Regions from separate parts of the Bradyrhizobium sp. S3.12.5 genome, predicted to be linked through region 2. Evidence: riboswitches for the same ligand, from Rfam matches in the RefSeq annotation. Region 2 holds a riboswitch; the other holds the start of a gene.
The links. Region 2 has a riboswitch for cobalamin ahead of ABIC09_RS02395 (DUF1636 family protein). Riboswitches for the same ligand answer to the same signal wherever they lie in the genome.
Positions count from the first base shown of each region.

Region 1: it holds a riboswitch for cobalamin, as region 2 does, so the genes downstream of both, metE (5-methyltetrahydropteroyltriglutamate--homocysteine S-methyltransferase) here and ABIC09_RS02395 (DUF1636 family protein) in region 2, are expected to answer to the same signal.

Region 1 is NZ_JBEPRF010000031.1:20,768-28,223, forward strand. Features, by position in the region: gene ABIC09_RS33180 (hypothetical protein) at 42-299, shown strand; partial or broken gene metE (5-methyltetrahydropteroyltriglutamate--homocysteine S-methyltransferase) at 542-2,849, opposite strand; cobalamin riboswitch at 2,951-3,144, opposite strand; gene ABIC09_RS33190 (4Fe-4S binding protein) at 3,274-3,477, opposite strand; gene ABIC09_RS33195 (EAL domain-containing response regulator) at 4,076-5,290, opposite strand; partial or broken gene ABIC09_RS33200 (ABC transporter ATP-binding protein) at 6,355-6,441, shown strand; gene ABIC09_RS33205 (hypothetical protein) at 6,656-7,099, opposite strand.
Region 2 is NZ_JBEPRF010000002.1:35,471-42,926, forward strand. Features, by position in the region: gene cobN (cobaltochelatase subunit CobN) at 1-2,689, opposite strand, end outside; gene cobW (cobalamin biosynthesis protein CobW) at 2,689-3,723, opposite strand; gene ABIC09_RS02395 (DUF1636 family protein) at 3,720-4,094, opposite strand; cobalamin riboswitch at 4,191-4,410, opposite strand; gene cobO (cob(I)yrinic acid a,c-diamide adenosyltransferase) at 4,451-5,086, shown strand; gene ABIC09_RS02405 (cobyric acid synthase) at 5,127-6,575, shown strand; gene cobD (threonine-phosphate decarboxylase CobD) at 6,564-7,456, opposite strand, start outside.

The sequences.
Region 1 (7,456 bases), on a different contig from region 2:
GGAGCCGCTTGCCTTCCACTCCTGTGGGAAAACCTCAGGACTTGACCACCACTCGCCCGCTGTCCGGTTGGCAAGGCAGTGCCTTGCTCAAGCTGGGATCCTTCGCGCAAGCGGTTTCGGTGCCGTGCCCTGAAACTCAAGCCACCGTTTGCGTGGCGCAGCAGCATTTGGCACCGCCAAACACCAACGGCGCTCGATTACCTTTCCCGAGCATCGTGCCAAGCCGCCAATTTCGTATGACATTCCGCAAGGGCGGTAAAATTGATTGTTGTGATGGCACGCATCCACGCGATGGATAAATGAAACAGTCGGGCTGCGGTTCGCGTCCAGCGTTAATGACAACGGAACATGTCACCTGATCGGCATCGCCGGCATGCTGTCGGCCGTCGGATCGAGACTCGAGCTTGTCGCCAGCTGTATGCTACCGTCTCCGCCAACGCCCGCTGGCATTGCCGGGCGCTGGAATCCTTGGGAGCCCGCGGGCGTCACAAGCTCCCAAAGCGTATTCACAAACGCGTTGACCAAACGCTCCGCACCACCATGACTCAGCCCGCAACTTGCGTGCGGCGGACACCATATTGACGAGCACGGGACGCACCTCCTCCCACCTTCGCGTTTCAAGTCCGCAGTCGGGATTGATCCAGAGCTGCCGATCGGAAACTCGCTGCCGCGCCAACATAATCAGCTGCTTGATCTCCGCCGCTGCGGCAATGCGCGGTGAATGAATGTCATAGAAGCCGTGCCCGATCTCATTGGGATATTTCTAGCTCTGGAAGGCATCGAGCAATTCCATTTTAGAACGCGAGGTCTCAATTGAAATCACGTCGGCATCCATTGCTGCGATCGCATCGATGATTTCGTTGAACTCGGAATAGCACATGTGGGTATGGATCTGAGTTCGGTCGTCGACCGCCGAGGAGCAAACGCGGAAGCTGTCCACTGCCCAATCGAGCTAGTTCTTCCACTGCGATTTGCGTAGCGGCGATCCCTCGCGCAACGCAGCCTCATCGATCTGGATCATGCTCGCTCCGGCTGCCTCAAGCTCGATGACCTCATCCCGGATCGCGAGAGCGATCTGTCGGCATGTCTCGCTCCGCGGGATGTCGTCACGGACGAACGAACAGTTCAGGATCGTCACCGGTCCGGTCAGCATAGCTTTGACGGGTTTTTTGGTCAGAGACTGCGCATAGCGCCACCACTCAACGGTCATGGGCTTCGGCCGGGAGACATCTCCGAACAGAATAGGCGGACGAACGTACCGCGAGCCATAAGACTGAACCCAGCCGTGCTTGGTGAAAGCGAAGCCCAACAGCTGCTCGCCAAAGTATTGAACCATGTCATTGCGCTCGAACTCACCGTGGACGAGCACGTCCAGGCCGATATCTTCCCGCCGCTGCACGGTACGGGCTGTCTCCGCTTTCAGAAGGTGCTCGTACTGCGTGTCATTCAGCGCTCCCCGTGCATGAGCCGCACGCGCATTCCGGACGTCGGTCATTTGCGGGAAGGATCCTATGGTTGTCGTTGGAAACATCGGCAATGCGAACGCGGCGCGCTGGACGTGGGCGCGCTGGGTGAATGCGCTGCGACTGCGACGCATGCTATCGTCGATCGCGGCCATTCGTCCGGCGATGTTCGCGTTGTGGATCGTGGGGGATGTTGCGCGCGTGACGGCGGCGTCCTCCGAGAACGCAAGTGAATCGGCCACCTCGACAGCATGGCCGGCCAGCGCTTTGCCCAATATCGAAAGTTCCTTGATCTTCTGAACTGAGAACGCCAGCCACGTCTTCAGATTGGGATCGAGATCGGTCTCTAGCTCAATGTCGATCGAACATGAAGCAGCGAGCAGGAGGGAGCAACCTGAACACAGTCCCTGCCCAGGTTTTTGACCAGAGGGGCAAGTGGCGGAGCAGCGACGGAAGATTGGAGCGCCACACGTTGCGCCCATCGACGACGCCTAACGAGACCACGAGATCTCTACGGGCGGTGGCCACAATTGTGTCCAACTGCTCGGGCGCCCGAACCAGGTCCAAATGAAGCCCGGCAACGGGCAAGGCCAAGGTTGTTTCAAGATTGTCGCCGATGGCCCCGAAATAAGTGGCCAGCATGATTTTAAGCGCCGGCACGGCCTTTGCGAAATGAGCATAGGCCCGGCGGACAGCCGCCCGAAATGCCTCATCCAGGTCCATCACTAGGAATGGCTCATCGAGCTGAACCCATTCAGCACCGCGCGAGGCTAGTTCGCGGAGAACATCGACATAGACTGGGAGGAGCCGATCGAGCAACGACAACGGATTGAATGCTGGATTTGAGCTTTTGCCGAGCTTCAGGAAAGTGACTGGGCCAACCAGGACGGGACCCTGGGAGCCGAGACTTTTTGCCTCCTCATACTCCTCGATCGGCTTTCGAGAGGAATACCTAAGGATTTGATGCTGTTGAAATTCCGGCACCATGTAGTGGTAGTTGGTATCGAACCACTTCGTCATCTCCTGCGCGGCTACGCCAGGCCCATGCTGAGCGTGACCACCATCCTGAGCGCCACATGCCATGGTGAGGTAGGTCTTGCGCGACACAGGACCGCCGGTCCAGCCGTATACGTCGGGAATGGCGCCGACCATTACGCTAGTATCGAGCACATGGTCGTAGAGCGAGAAGTCATTCGAAGGAATGACGGTCGCGCCGCGGGATTTCTGCCGTGCCCAATTCGCGGCACGAAGTCCACTTCCCGCCTCGAGGAGCTCGGCTGCGCTGGACTTTCCCGCCCAGTAGCTCTCGAGCGCGAACTTGAGCTCGCGTCGTGGGCCGATGCGTGACGTCCCCAGTGTGGCAACGGGAAGCGAACGAATAGACATAGCTTAGACCCCATGATTGGGGCAAAGGCCATGGCGGACGCGTGCAGCGAATGTCGCGTGAGCGACAGCTGTTAGGTGCACCACCGGGACACCCCGCCCGTGGACGATATCTTGTCGAGGCAGGTCTGCTGGCTCGCGGGTCGTCGCTGCTGTCCGGCCTTCCCGAAGCCGCCTGGCTTCAGTGACTTCGTTGGACAGCGGCTCGCCGCTCACAGTTGCGGGGGCAGCGCCGGGATTACACCGGCTTCCCTCTTAGCTCCGGATCAAACCGGAGACCACGACTTCCGGCATTTTGCGGACGGGGCTCGATGCGTCAACCCACCGAGCCTGGCTGCGTGTTGCCCAAGTCATTGCGAGCCGTACTAGGTCGGCTATGACGGTCTTAGGCGAAATCGAGCGATGAAGGTTTCTCGACGCGGGTTGGTTATGCTGTCTTAGACGGGACACAGGTGTCAGGCACCGGACAGACGACCGCGCATTGCGGCGTGTCGCAATGGCCCTCGCACTCCGTACACTTCTTGGCGTCGATAACGTAAATGTCGCGCTTGAGGCTGATCGCCGCGTTGGGACACTCGAACTCACATGCACCGCAAACCGTACATTGCGAAGCGACGATCTTGTAAGCCATACCTTCCGACTCCTTTGGGCGAACGATGCCATTCGCGATCCCTTTCAAGGGCCGTGCCAAACGGACGCGCTCAATGCTGGGCAATTCGCGCAATTGTGCTGCCCGGGTCTGAGACCATGTTGCGTCTGCGACAGCAACAGGCCGCCTTAATTTCGAGCGATACGAGCCCTCGGGCCCTACTCCGAGAGCCACTCGCGACTCATCCGCTGCGCGCTGCCAGGTTTGTCTATCACAGCAGCGCGGGACCAAGCGAGGCTCGACGATTACGAACCGGCGGCGCGACTAAAAGCCGCGAGCCAACGCGCGTCTACGCCGGATCTCGGCAGACCTTCGGTCACACGCCTTGACCGGAGGTTTTGTGCAAACCTCGCTGATGGCTGCAACGTTATCTCCGCGGAACTGGCTGAGACTGGCCAAGAACAGTCTGTGCTACAAAACGCTACGCGTGGCTTCGGAGAGAAATGAAGTTGCGCTGGGAGGAGCGACGCTGGCTTTGCAAAGTGACCGCCTGTCAGCACGCCTGGTACCGACTAGGCGCAGCAGTGCGGACGAGCGCTGGTCCGCTTTGCCTGACCGTGCTTAGCCACCTGTCGTGCAACTATTTTGGACGAAGTGGAGAAGGGCTGAAGGATGATTGTGCAAATTGCTTCAGCGGCATGGCCTTTCCGAACAGATGGCCCTGCGCAAGGTCGAAGCCGAGTTCGGTCACAGCAATCAGGTCGGCCTCGCTCTCCACACCTTCGGCGACAGTGCGCACACTGTACTCTTTGGCTAGATCAACGATATGGCGGCACACGGTTCGCTTCAGGGCCCCATTTCCGCAACCAGCGATGAACTGCCGTTCCACTTTCAACTTCATGAACGGGAATTTTTCCACCCCCATGAGCTGCGGCCAATTGGTGCCGACATTGTCGATTGCAAAGCCAATGTTGTGAAAGCGAACCTCACGCGCGACCTCGATCAGGAGATCTAGGTTCTGGATGGCCTCCTTGCTCTCGATTTCAATCGTCAAGCCGCCGAAATCCGGGTGCGACGGCATGCGCTGACAGAGATCACGTACCGCCTGCGGGTCAATCAGGAATGCGGCCGGCAGATTGACGGAGAGATCGATGGAAGTTTGGTGCTCCAGAAGATAGTGCCAATCCTTGATGGCGCGGTCGATCACGAACTGCGACAACTCCCTAAAATGCGGATCGTGAGGCTCCGGGATGAAATAGGCCGGTGGAACAACGCCCCAGGTCGGGTGCCGCATTCGCACAAGCGCCTCGGCGCCGCGGCGGCTGAGGGTACACGCGTCAAACTTCGGCTCATACCAGAGCTCAAGCCAGCCAGCGTGTAAGGCTTCTCCGACATGGACCGCCGGACGGGGCGCCGGCTCTCTGGGCAAGAGCATGGCGACCCGATCGCGCAACGTCTCAGCTGCAAACGGCGTTCTCAGTGGCGGCAGCATAGCAAGTCCATATTCGCCCCCGACCTGTTGCACTGCCGTGATGATGATCGACTCGCGGGCGCCGAACGCCAGCACTTTGCCCGCAAATTCTTCGCGTACGAGTATCTCGAGCAATCGTCCAGGCTCGATGCGATCCGAGCCAATGCCGAGCAGGATCAGATCAGGGAACTCCGTGCAGAGTACGTGCGACAACTCGTCAGCAGTGCCGCATTCGCTGATAACAAACCCCATACCCTCCAGCACATCCCGAAGAAAGGCGCGCAGATGCCGCTTTCCGACCGCCACGCACGCTCGCGGCCGCACCTTACGGTGCCCGAAGATTACAGGTTTTCGTCCGACAAGTTCGGCCTGCCCATGCCCCATCGCAACCACTCCCGTTCCGTGATGGTCCCTTAAACGAGGAGCGAAGGTCCAAACAAGCTGTGCTTGGCATTATCTTTCGATTCTTCGAGGTAAGCTTAAGATGGTGCATTAGCGTGCAAAATCTTTCGCGATGTTGTTCACACGATTTTGTCGGCGCACGCGTATGACACCTGGTGGACTTCGCGCAACTTTGTACGGGTGACGCACGCGACTTGGGGCATCTCACATTCCGACGCGCCGAGCTGATGCGCCTATGGCCGCGGCGAATATCATGGTGCAAGGTCTACAGCATGGAGCCGCTCGTGAGCGACGGTCGGCAATCGCTTGGGCTGTCCACGCGCGAATGTACGGTCTGGTGGATTTATGTTCCAATCGAAGAAAGTCCACAACGAGTTCTCAGCTGATCAAGTCGCAGTCGATTCTGAGAACGGCAACAGCTTGCACTTTCTTCACCTGTGTTGCTTATACCGAGTGCGGAGGTCCTATTCCCTACCGAGGTTGATAGTTGCTCTCAATTGCGTTTTCTGTATCTTTCTGACGATGACTTTCCTCAAGAGGGGCTAACGCGGCGGGTGTTCGTATTGGCGCTGAAGCGCAAGGCCTGCTCCACGCGGGCACGGCTATGCGCAAAGGCCGGCCGGGAGATGAGGACACGATCGCAGAAGCGGTCGAAAAGCTACTTTCCGAACTAGGTGGCCCCGGACCAGAGTTCAGCCTTGAAGACGCGAAGCAGGCGGCCTTGTCGCCTGATTCAGGATCCCGACAAGGTCTACATTTTTGTCATCGAGCAACAAGCCACACGGCAGATTGTAGGGGTCGCCACCATCTCCGCCGTACAGGCCGTGAGAAGCAGCTGGAGCGTACGGTGTGCTTCAGGTATGGATTTCCCGCGACTTCCGAAGCTCTCACCACGGTCGGCATTTGCTCGAGGCGGTACATGCGGAGGCGAAGCCCGGTGCTGGCAGATGATTGAGGTTGCGTTGCCTCCGGATAGCTATCCGGCCCTGACGGCGCTTGGTCTCTGATCATCGAATACGACGGCTGGCCGAAGGGTTTGAAGATAAGTCGGCCTGAAAGGGTTCGAGGAGCGCTATCCGCATCAATTGTCCGGCGGGCAGCGCAAGCGTGTCGCGATGGCCCAGACGCTGATCCAAGCCTGGAGCGCCGCTGCCGACTGCGATGATGTTCACATCGCGCGGGCCCAATCCTGATTTCTTGATGTAGTAACGCGCCATGGTGTCGGTCGATAACCCCGGCGCCGTGATCCCGAGCTTAAGACCCTTCAGGTCGGCGCCGGCTTGACTTTATCGCCTAGCTCAGTGGGAACGCCGAGAACTTGCTCGCGTCGCCTGAGCCGTGATCGTGTCAGGGCCGCGCATTCTCGCCGCTGACGAACAGCCGTTTTGCCCGACGGTCGCTCGTGTCGAAATCCGCAAAGCGGTCCTCATTATGCGCCGGCCACCGGATAGGCGACATCGATACAAGCCTCGGTACACCGTCCCGCTTTATCACCGCTCCTCCACTCGCCGCCCACCGCACATTTGCCGCCACGAAGTCCGGGGCAATTGATATTGCACTGAATTCCGTGACTGAGACTTCAGGATAAGGCGCATTGGGTCCCGTACCGTATGCTTCCAAAGTTAATACGCAATCGACCATGGCCGGAAGGTTCTCGGACGTCAGTTGCGTGGCAGGATAGCCATCAAATTCAGCTGTGCAGCTGAATAGCCCATTGTTTTGCGCCGTAAGCGTCATGCGACCGATCACGACCGTGCCCGGAGCGACCTCTTCCCAGTGCGTCGTAAACATCAGATCGTTCTGGCCTCCGACCCAAAAGCTCGCGAGCCCCCACGCATTGGTGCTGCCGCGAGCCGGAGATGGCCCCCATTGGAGCACCGGCTGAACGATATGATCGCCGGCTGCATCCTGCAGTCCGCTGAATAAGTAAATCGTCTGACCATTCGCGACGGCTGGAGGTGCGGGCACCGTCCATCGCGCCACAAATGAGGCGATTGGCTGTGCAGACCGGTTTGTCCAGCTAGACCACGACTGCCATCCTCCCGGCGCCGCCGCCACTTCGACCGCGGCCTCGTGGTCGATGGATGTCCACGCGTCGGTCCGGAATGTTCGTAATTCCCAACCCCGATCGGTCTGGCGTACATGCGT
Region 2 (7,456 bases):
CGGAGAACGCCCAGGACGATGCCGACAGCCAGGCTTCGCCCGCGGCGTCGCGCGTCTCGGGCGTGAAGGCATCGGGGATTGCCGAGAGGCCGACGCCGTATTGTCCGGGGCGCGGCGCGAACACGCGCGAGGCGCGGTGGCGATAGGGATTCTCCTCGCCCTCCTCCTCGCGCGACGCCAGCGCCTCGGTGGCAGCCTCGAACAATTGCGCAAGGCCTGCGAACACATCGCGGAACAGGCCAGATACCCGCAGCGTGACATCGATGCGGGGACGGCCGAGCTCGACCGGCGCGACGATATCGTATCCGGTAACCCGGCCGGAGGCGTGATCCCAGTGTGGCGCGAGACCGGCCAGATGCAGCGCCATCGCGAACTCCTCGCCCGCGGTGCGCATCGTCGCCGAGCCCCAGAGATCGACGACAAGGCCTCTCGGCCAGTCGCCGTGATCCTGAAGATGACGACGCAGCAGCTCTTCGGCGAGTTTTATCCCCTGCGCATGCGCCGAGGGCGTCGGCACCGCGCGCGGATCGACGGCGAAGAGATTGCGTCCCGTCGGCAGCACGTCCTGGCGTCCGCGATAGGGCGAGCCTGACGGGCCCGGCGCCACGCGCTGGCCCGCGAGCGCGGCACGCAACCCGTCCCGCTCGGCCTCGCCACAGACGCCGCGGCCGAACACGTGCAGGCCATCGCCGAACTGGCTTTCCTTGAGATCGCAGACGAAGCGATCGATCCGCGGGATCGCTTCGGCCGGCGCGGCCGAGGTATCCAGGCCGAGATCGTCCTCGAGGCCTGCCGTGCGCGCCTCGTCGCGGATCGCAGCGATCAGGCGCTGGCGGCGGGCGGGATCGAGACCGTCAGCGGTCGAATATTCGTCGAGCAGACGTTCAAGCCGGCGCAGGCTTTCCGGTACCGCAGATTGTTCAAGCGGCGGCGGCAGATGGCCGATAGTGACGGCACCGATGCGGCGCTTGGCCTGTGCGGCCTCGCCGGGATCGTTGACGATGAAGGGATAGATGACAGGCAGAGCGCCGATCAGCGCTTCCGGCCAGCAGCGCGACGACAGCGCCACGGATTTCCCGGGCAGCCATTCCAGCGTGCCATGCGCGCCCATATGCACGACGGCATCAATCTCCTGCTCCCGGAGCCAGAGATAGAACGCGACATAGGCATGGCGCGGCGTACGGGCGAGATCGTGATAGTCGGAATCGCGCGTGGTCGCGTCGCCACGCTCGGGCTGGACTGCGATGATCGAGTGACCGCACTGGATCGCAGCGAAGTGGAACGCACCATCGCGGCAGCTCGGATCGTTCTCCGGCGTCCCCCAGGCTTGTGCGAGATCGTCCTGCAAACTTTGCGGGAGGCGCGAGAGCGCCACGCGGTACTCGGCGACGCTCCAGGTCAATTGCTGTTTGAGCAGTGTCGCGCCCAGCGCTTCAACTGGCGGAACATCGAAGCCGGCTTCAGTGAGATCGGACACCAGCGCTTCGACCGAGGCGAGCGCGTCGAGACCGACCGCATGCGCGATCTGGTGCGGACGGCCGGGATAGTTCGAGAGCACGATGGCCAGCCGCTTCTCGGCAGCCGGCGTCTCCGCAAGCCGCCGCCAGGCCGCCACGCGGGCGGCGACGGCTCCCACGCGCTCTTGATCCGGCTGATGAGCCAGATGCGAAAATTGCAGATCGATATCCCGCATCGCAGCCGATTTGAAACTCACCACGCCCGCGAACAGGCGCCCGTCGACCTCGGGCAGCACAACATGCATCGCAAGATCGCCCGGCGACAGGCCGCGCAGCGATTCCGCCCAGTCCTCGCGTCGCGCCGATGAGAGCGCGACCTGGAACACCGGACATGACGCGGCATCGAACGGCGTCGTGCCGTCGTCCCCCATCGCCGAGAACGCCGTCGCATTGACGATCGCCGCCGGAGGATTGTTCGCGAGATACGTCCTCAGCCAATCCGCAACGCCTGCGGCCTTCAGGGAGGTGACGAACGCGCCGTGAGCGTCAAACCCCTGTTCGCGCAGCGCCGCGATCAGCGCATCGACCGGACCGGTTTCGGCAGCCGTGAGATAGGAGCGATAGAACGTCACCAGCGCGCGTGGCTTCCCTTCACTCGGCACCGGCGCGCCGATGACGCCGCGTGGGGGATCGTAAAAGCCCATCTCGGGAACGGTCATCTCGCCGACGACCGGCCCGGCGTATAGGCCAGATGCCAGCGCGAGTTGCGCGATCGCGGCTTGCGCGGCGACGGGGCCGCCGGTGTCGCAGAGCACTTTCAGCCGGCGCAGTGTTGAGACCGGCAAGGTGGAATAGGCATCGAGCCGCGTGTCGTCACGACCATCAGCCGGCAGCACGGCGAGCACGATGTTGCGATCCTTCGCCAGCTGCTGCAGCGCCGCCAGCCCGTACGGCCAATAGGACTCACCGCCGATCAGCCGCACCAGGATGCCGCGCGCCCGCGACAACGTGCGCTCGATATAGGTGTCGACCGAGAGCGGATGACGGAGCTCCGCGAGATTCGCCAGCCGCAGCGACGGCAGGCTGGTGCGGCCGCGGCGCCAGCCGGCCGCGAACGCCGCGAGGTCGGAATCCGAGTACGAGAGCACCACGAGATCGGCCGGGTCCTGGCCGATGTCCCTTGGCGTCGCGGTCTCCTCGAGACCGCGGCTCTCGCGGAAGACGACGTGCATCAGACTCCCAATCCCGCCTTGATCGCGGCCGCGTCGATATCGCCGTGCTCGCCGATCACGACGAGCTTTGACTGCCTGTGACCCGCGCCCCAGGGCTTGTCGAACTGATGCCGCACACGCTCGCCGACGGCCTGCAGCAGCAGGCGCATCGGCTTGCCCGCGACCGCGATGTAGCCCTTGACGCGCAGCACGTTCTGCTCACGTGACAGCTTCTGGACCGATGCGACCAGTGCATCGATGTCAGTGACCTCAGGAAGATCGATCACGACGGAGGCAAAATCGTCGTGCTCGTGGTCCTCCTCGCCATCATGATGCGAGGGGCGCGCGGCGAGATCGTTCTCGGCGGCAGCACCGAGGCCAAGGATGACGCGCGCATCGATCGCGCCGTCGGTCACCGGCAGCATCGGTACGCGGCGCGGCATCTCGGCGGTGATCAACGCCTTGGCGGCCTCAATGCCGGCTGCGCCCGCAAGATCGGCCTTGGTCAGCAGCACGATGTCGGCGCAGGCGATCTGGTCCTCGAACACTTCCGACAGTGGCGTCTCGTGATCGAGATTGTCGTCCGACGCACGTTGCGCTTCGACCGCAGCCGGATCCGGCGCAAAGCGGCCGGCGGCGACCGCCTCGGCATCGGCGAGCGCGATCACGCCATCAACCGTGATGCGCGAGCGGATCTCCGGCCAGTCGAACGCCTTCAGCAGCGGCTTTGGCAGCGCCAACCCCGAAGTCTCGATCAGGATGTGATCGGGCCGCACCGGGCGAGCCAAGAGCTTCTCCATGGTCGGAATGAAATCATCCGCAACGGTGCAGCAGATGCAGCCATTGGCGAGCTCGACGATGTTCTCTTCGGGGCAGTTCGCATCCGCGCAGGACTTCAAGATCTCGCCGTCGACGCCTTCGCTGCCGAACTCGTTGACAAGCACGGCGAGCTTCTTGCCGTTGGGATTGGCGAGCAGATGCTGGATCAGCGTCGTCTTGCCGGAGCCGAGAAAGCCGGTGACCACCGTCACAGGGACTTTTGCGAGCGAGTTCATTCGGCGGCCTCCGGCAACACGGCAATGGGGGGAATGCGGGCAAGCGACTGCTTGCGGAAGATCTCAGGCCTGCTGCGCCACGGCACGAGGCCATCGGGCGCGGCGGCATAGGCGGCAGCGCCCGCGACCACGTCCTGCGCGTTGGCATCCGACAGCCGGCCATAGACATAGGACCAGCGGCCGGGCGCGCTGAGCGCCACCGAGCAGCCCTGGCTGCATGCAGACAGGCATTCGACGGGAACCACATTGACGCCGTCGGGCACGCCGGCCTCGAGGATCGCTCCATGCAGGCGCTTGCCGGGTGTCGCCTCGCCTTCGCTCGGCGTCTCGCCGGCACGGCAGGTGATGCAGACGTGAAGTGTAACGGTCATCGCCTCTTCCAGAAGTATCTGCGGGAGGCGAAGAGGCACACGAACCGTTCTTGCGAAGGCCCGTTTCCCCGTCGCGGAACACCCCGTCCGCCGGTTCAAGAATCGTCCGCGCTGGCAGGTCTCCCGGCTTGCGGAGCAGGGTTTCCCCTTCGATCCCCGCCTTCCCGATCCGCAAGTAGGATCAGTGGCTTTGGGCATCTCTCCGGTCACGGTCGCGGGGGCGGCTGCAGTTTGGACCCAAATCTTGCCGATTCGGACCCTATCGCATTCCCTCTTCGCCTGTCATAGGACAGGAACCAACGCCGGGTCACCATTTGCCCCCGGCCGCCTCTTGTCAAGCCGAAGGACCGGGTACGATGACGCCTGAACCGGATACAAAAACGGCCGCGGAAGCCGACGCCAGGCATGCCGCGAAGATGGCGAAAATCAAGGTCGCGCGCGACAAGATCATGGCGACCAAGAGCGGCGAAAAGGGCCTCATCATCGTCCATACCGGTGCCGGCAAGGGCAAGTCCTCCTCCGCCTTCGGCATGATCGTGCGCTGCGTCGCCCACGGCTTCCCCTGCGCCGTCGTGCAGTTCATCAAGGGCGCCTGGGATACCGGCGAGCGGCGCCTGCTCACCGGCCATTTTGGCGAGCTCTGCCAGTTCCATGCGATGGGCGAAGGCTTTACCTGGGAGACGCAGGACCGCGCCCGCGACATCGCGGCCGCGCGCGCCGGCTGGGACAAGGCGAAGGAACTGATTCTCGATTCCAATCTGCGCATGGTCGTGCTCGACGAGATCAACATCGCGCTGCGCTACGACTATCTCGACATCGCGGAGGTCGTCGATTTCCTGAAGACCTCGAAACCGCCGATGACGCATGTCGTGCTCACCGGGCGCAACGCCAAGGACGAGCTGATCGAGATCGCCGATCTCGTCACCGAGATGACGCTGGTGAAGCATCCGTTCCGCTCCGGCATCAAGGCGCAGGCCGGCGTCGAGTTCTGAAGACACCAAGCTCTGAAAAAACCAAGCTCTTAAAAAAACCATGGCGCGCGCATTGATGATCCAGGGAGCCGGCTCGGACGTGGGCAAATCGCTCATCGTCGCCGGTCTCGCGCGCGCCTTCACGCGCCGCGGACTCCGCGTGCTCCCGTTCAAGCCGCAGAACATGTCGAACAATGCCGCCGTCACCATCGATGGTGGCGAGATCGGCCGCGCCCAGGCGCTGCAGGCGCTCGCCGCCGGCGTCGAGCCGCACACCGACATGAACCCGGTGCTGCTGAAACCCGAGACGGATGTCGGCGCGCAGGTCATCGTGCAGGGCAAGCGCATCGCGACCGCGCGTGCACGCGAATACGCGGCGATGAAGCCTTCCTTGATGGGCGCGGTGCTGGAGAGCTTTGAGCGGCTGAAGGCGCGCTCCGATCTGGTGCTGGTCGAAGGCGCCGGCAGTCCGGCCGAGGTGAATCTGCGCAAGGCCGACATCGCCAATATGGGCTTTGCGCGCAAGGCCGACGTGCCCGTCGTGCTGGTCGGCGACATCGATCGCGGCGGCGTCATCGCGCAGCTCGTCGGCATCAAGACGGTGATCGACCCCGACGATGCCGCGATGATCCAGGGTTTTGTCATCAACAAGTTCCGCGGCGATCCCACGCTGTTCGACGACGGCTACAGGCTGATCGAAGCGAAGACCGAATGGCGCGGCCTTGGCGTGCTGCCCTGGTTCGCGCGCGCCGGCGAGCTGCCGGCCGAGGATGCGCTGGGCTTAAGCGACGCGCGCAAGCCAGACCAGTGCAAGATTGCCTGCCTCGGGCTGTCGCGGATTGCCAATTTCGACGATCTCGATCCGCTGAAGCTCGAGCCGGGTGTCGATCTCGTGATTGTGCGTCCGGGCGAAGCGATCCCGGGCGATGTCAGCCTCGTCATCATCCCCGGCTCAAAATCCACCCGCGGCGATCTCGCCTTTCTGCGCGCACAGGGCTGGGACATCGATCTGCTCGCGCATCACCGCAGGGGCGGTCATGTGCTCGGCCTCTGCGGCGGCTATCAGATGCTCGGACGCAGCGTCGCCGACCCTGATGGCATTGAGGGGCCCGCGGGCGACACGCCGGGCCTTGGCCTGCTGGATGTGGAAACTGTGATGAGCCCGCAGAAGACGCTGACGCGTGTGACGGCGGTCCATGCGGCGACGGATCAGCCGGTCCAGGCCTACGAGATCCACATCGGTCGCACCGATGGACCTGATCGCGCGCGGCCGTTCTCCAAACTGAACGGCGAGCCCGAAGGCGCGATCTCACGCGATGGGCGCGTGCAAGGCAGCTATCTGCACGGCCTCTTTACGTCGGACGCATTTCGCAGGGCATTCCTTGCAAAGCTCGACATTCCCGCGGGCGACGAGCCCTATCACGCCAGGGTCGAGAGCGCGCTCGACGCACTCGCCGATCACATCGAAAAGCATCTCGACGTCGAAGGCCTCCTCGCGTTAGCGCGCTAGGACCTCGGCAAGGCGCAACCATTCGGCCTCAGCGCCCGGAAGCCCAAGGCGCAGCCATGTCGGGTTTTGCGCGAAGACGCGGGACCAGATCTGGCCACGCGCGAGCTTGTCCTGCGCGGCACGCGCATCCGGCGCCTCGTAGAGGCGAAACAGGGGCGCACCGCCAACCAGCCGCCAGCCTTGCGACTGCGCGATGTCGTCGAGGCGAACGCAGTCGCGGGCAAGCCGCGCTGACGTCGCCTTGGCCCAGGCGTCATCGCGCAAGGCGCGGCAGCCAATCGCGATCGCCGCGCCCGACACCGGCCATGGACCTGACGCCGCCGCGATTCTGCCGACGTCATCCGCATGACCGATCGCGAAGCCGAGCCGCAGGCCGGCAAGACCATAGAACTTTCCGAACGAGCGCAGGATCAGCAGCCCCGGCCGCCCCGCTTCCGAAGCGAGCGAGAGCTCGGGAATGCCGTCCGCAAAACTCTCGTCGATGACGAGGTGACCGACGCGCGGCAACAGCGCGAGCAGATCCTTCGGCGCATAACGGCGGCCGTCGGGATTGTTGGGATTGACGACGATGGCAAGGTTCGCCCCCGCCAGCGCGTCGGGCGCCCTCACCTCCTCGACCTCCCATCCCGCAGCCGACAGAACGGCGGCATATTCGTTGTAGGTCGGCGCGAGAATGCGCGCGCGGCCGCGCGGCGCGAGTTGCGGGAGCAATTGAATGGCAGCCTGTGCGCCGCCCATCGCAACGATCGGCGCGCTCGTGCCATAGGCATGCCGGGCCGTCTGAAGCAGGGCGTCGAGCTCGGACCGCGACGGCAACGCCTGCCAATGATGCGCGGCGATCTCGCCCACCGGATAGGTGAGCCGGTTGATTCCGGTCGACA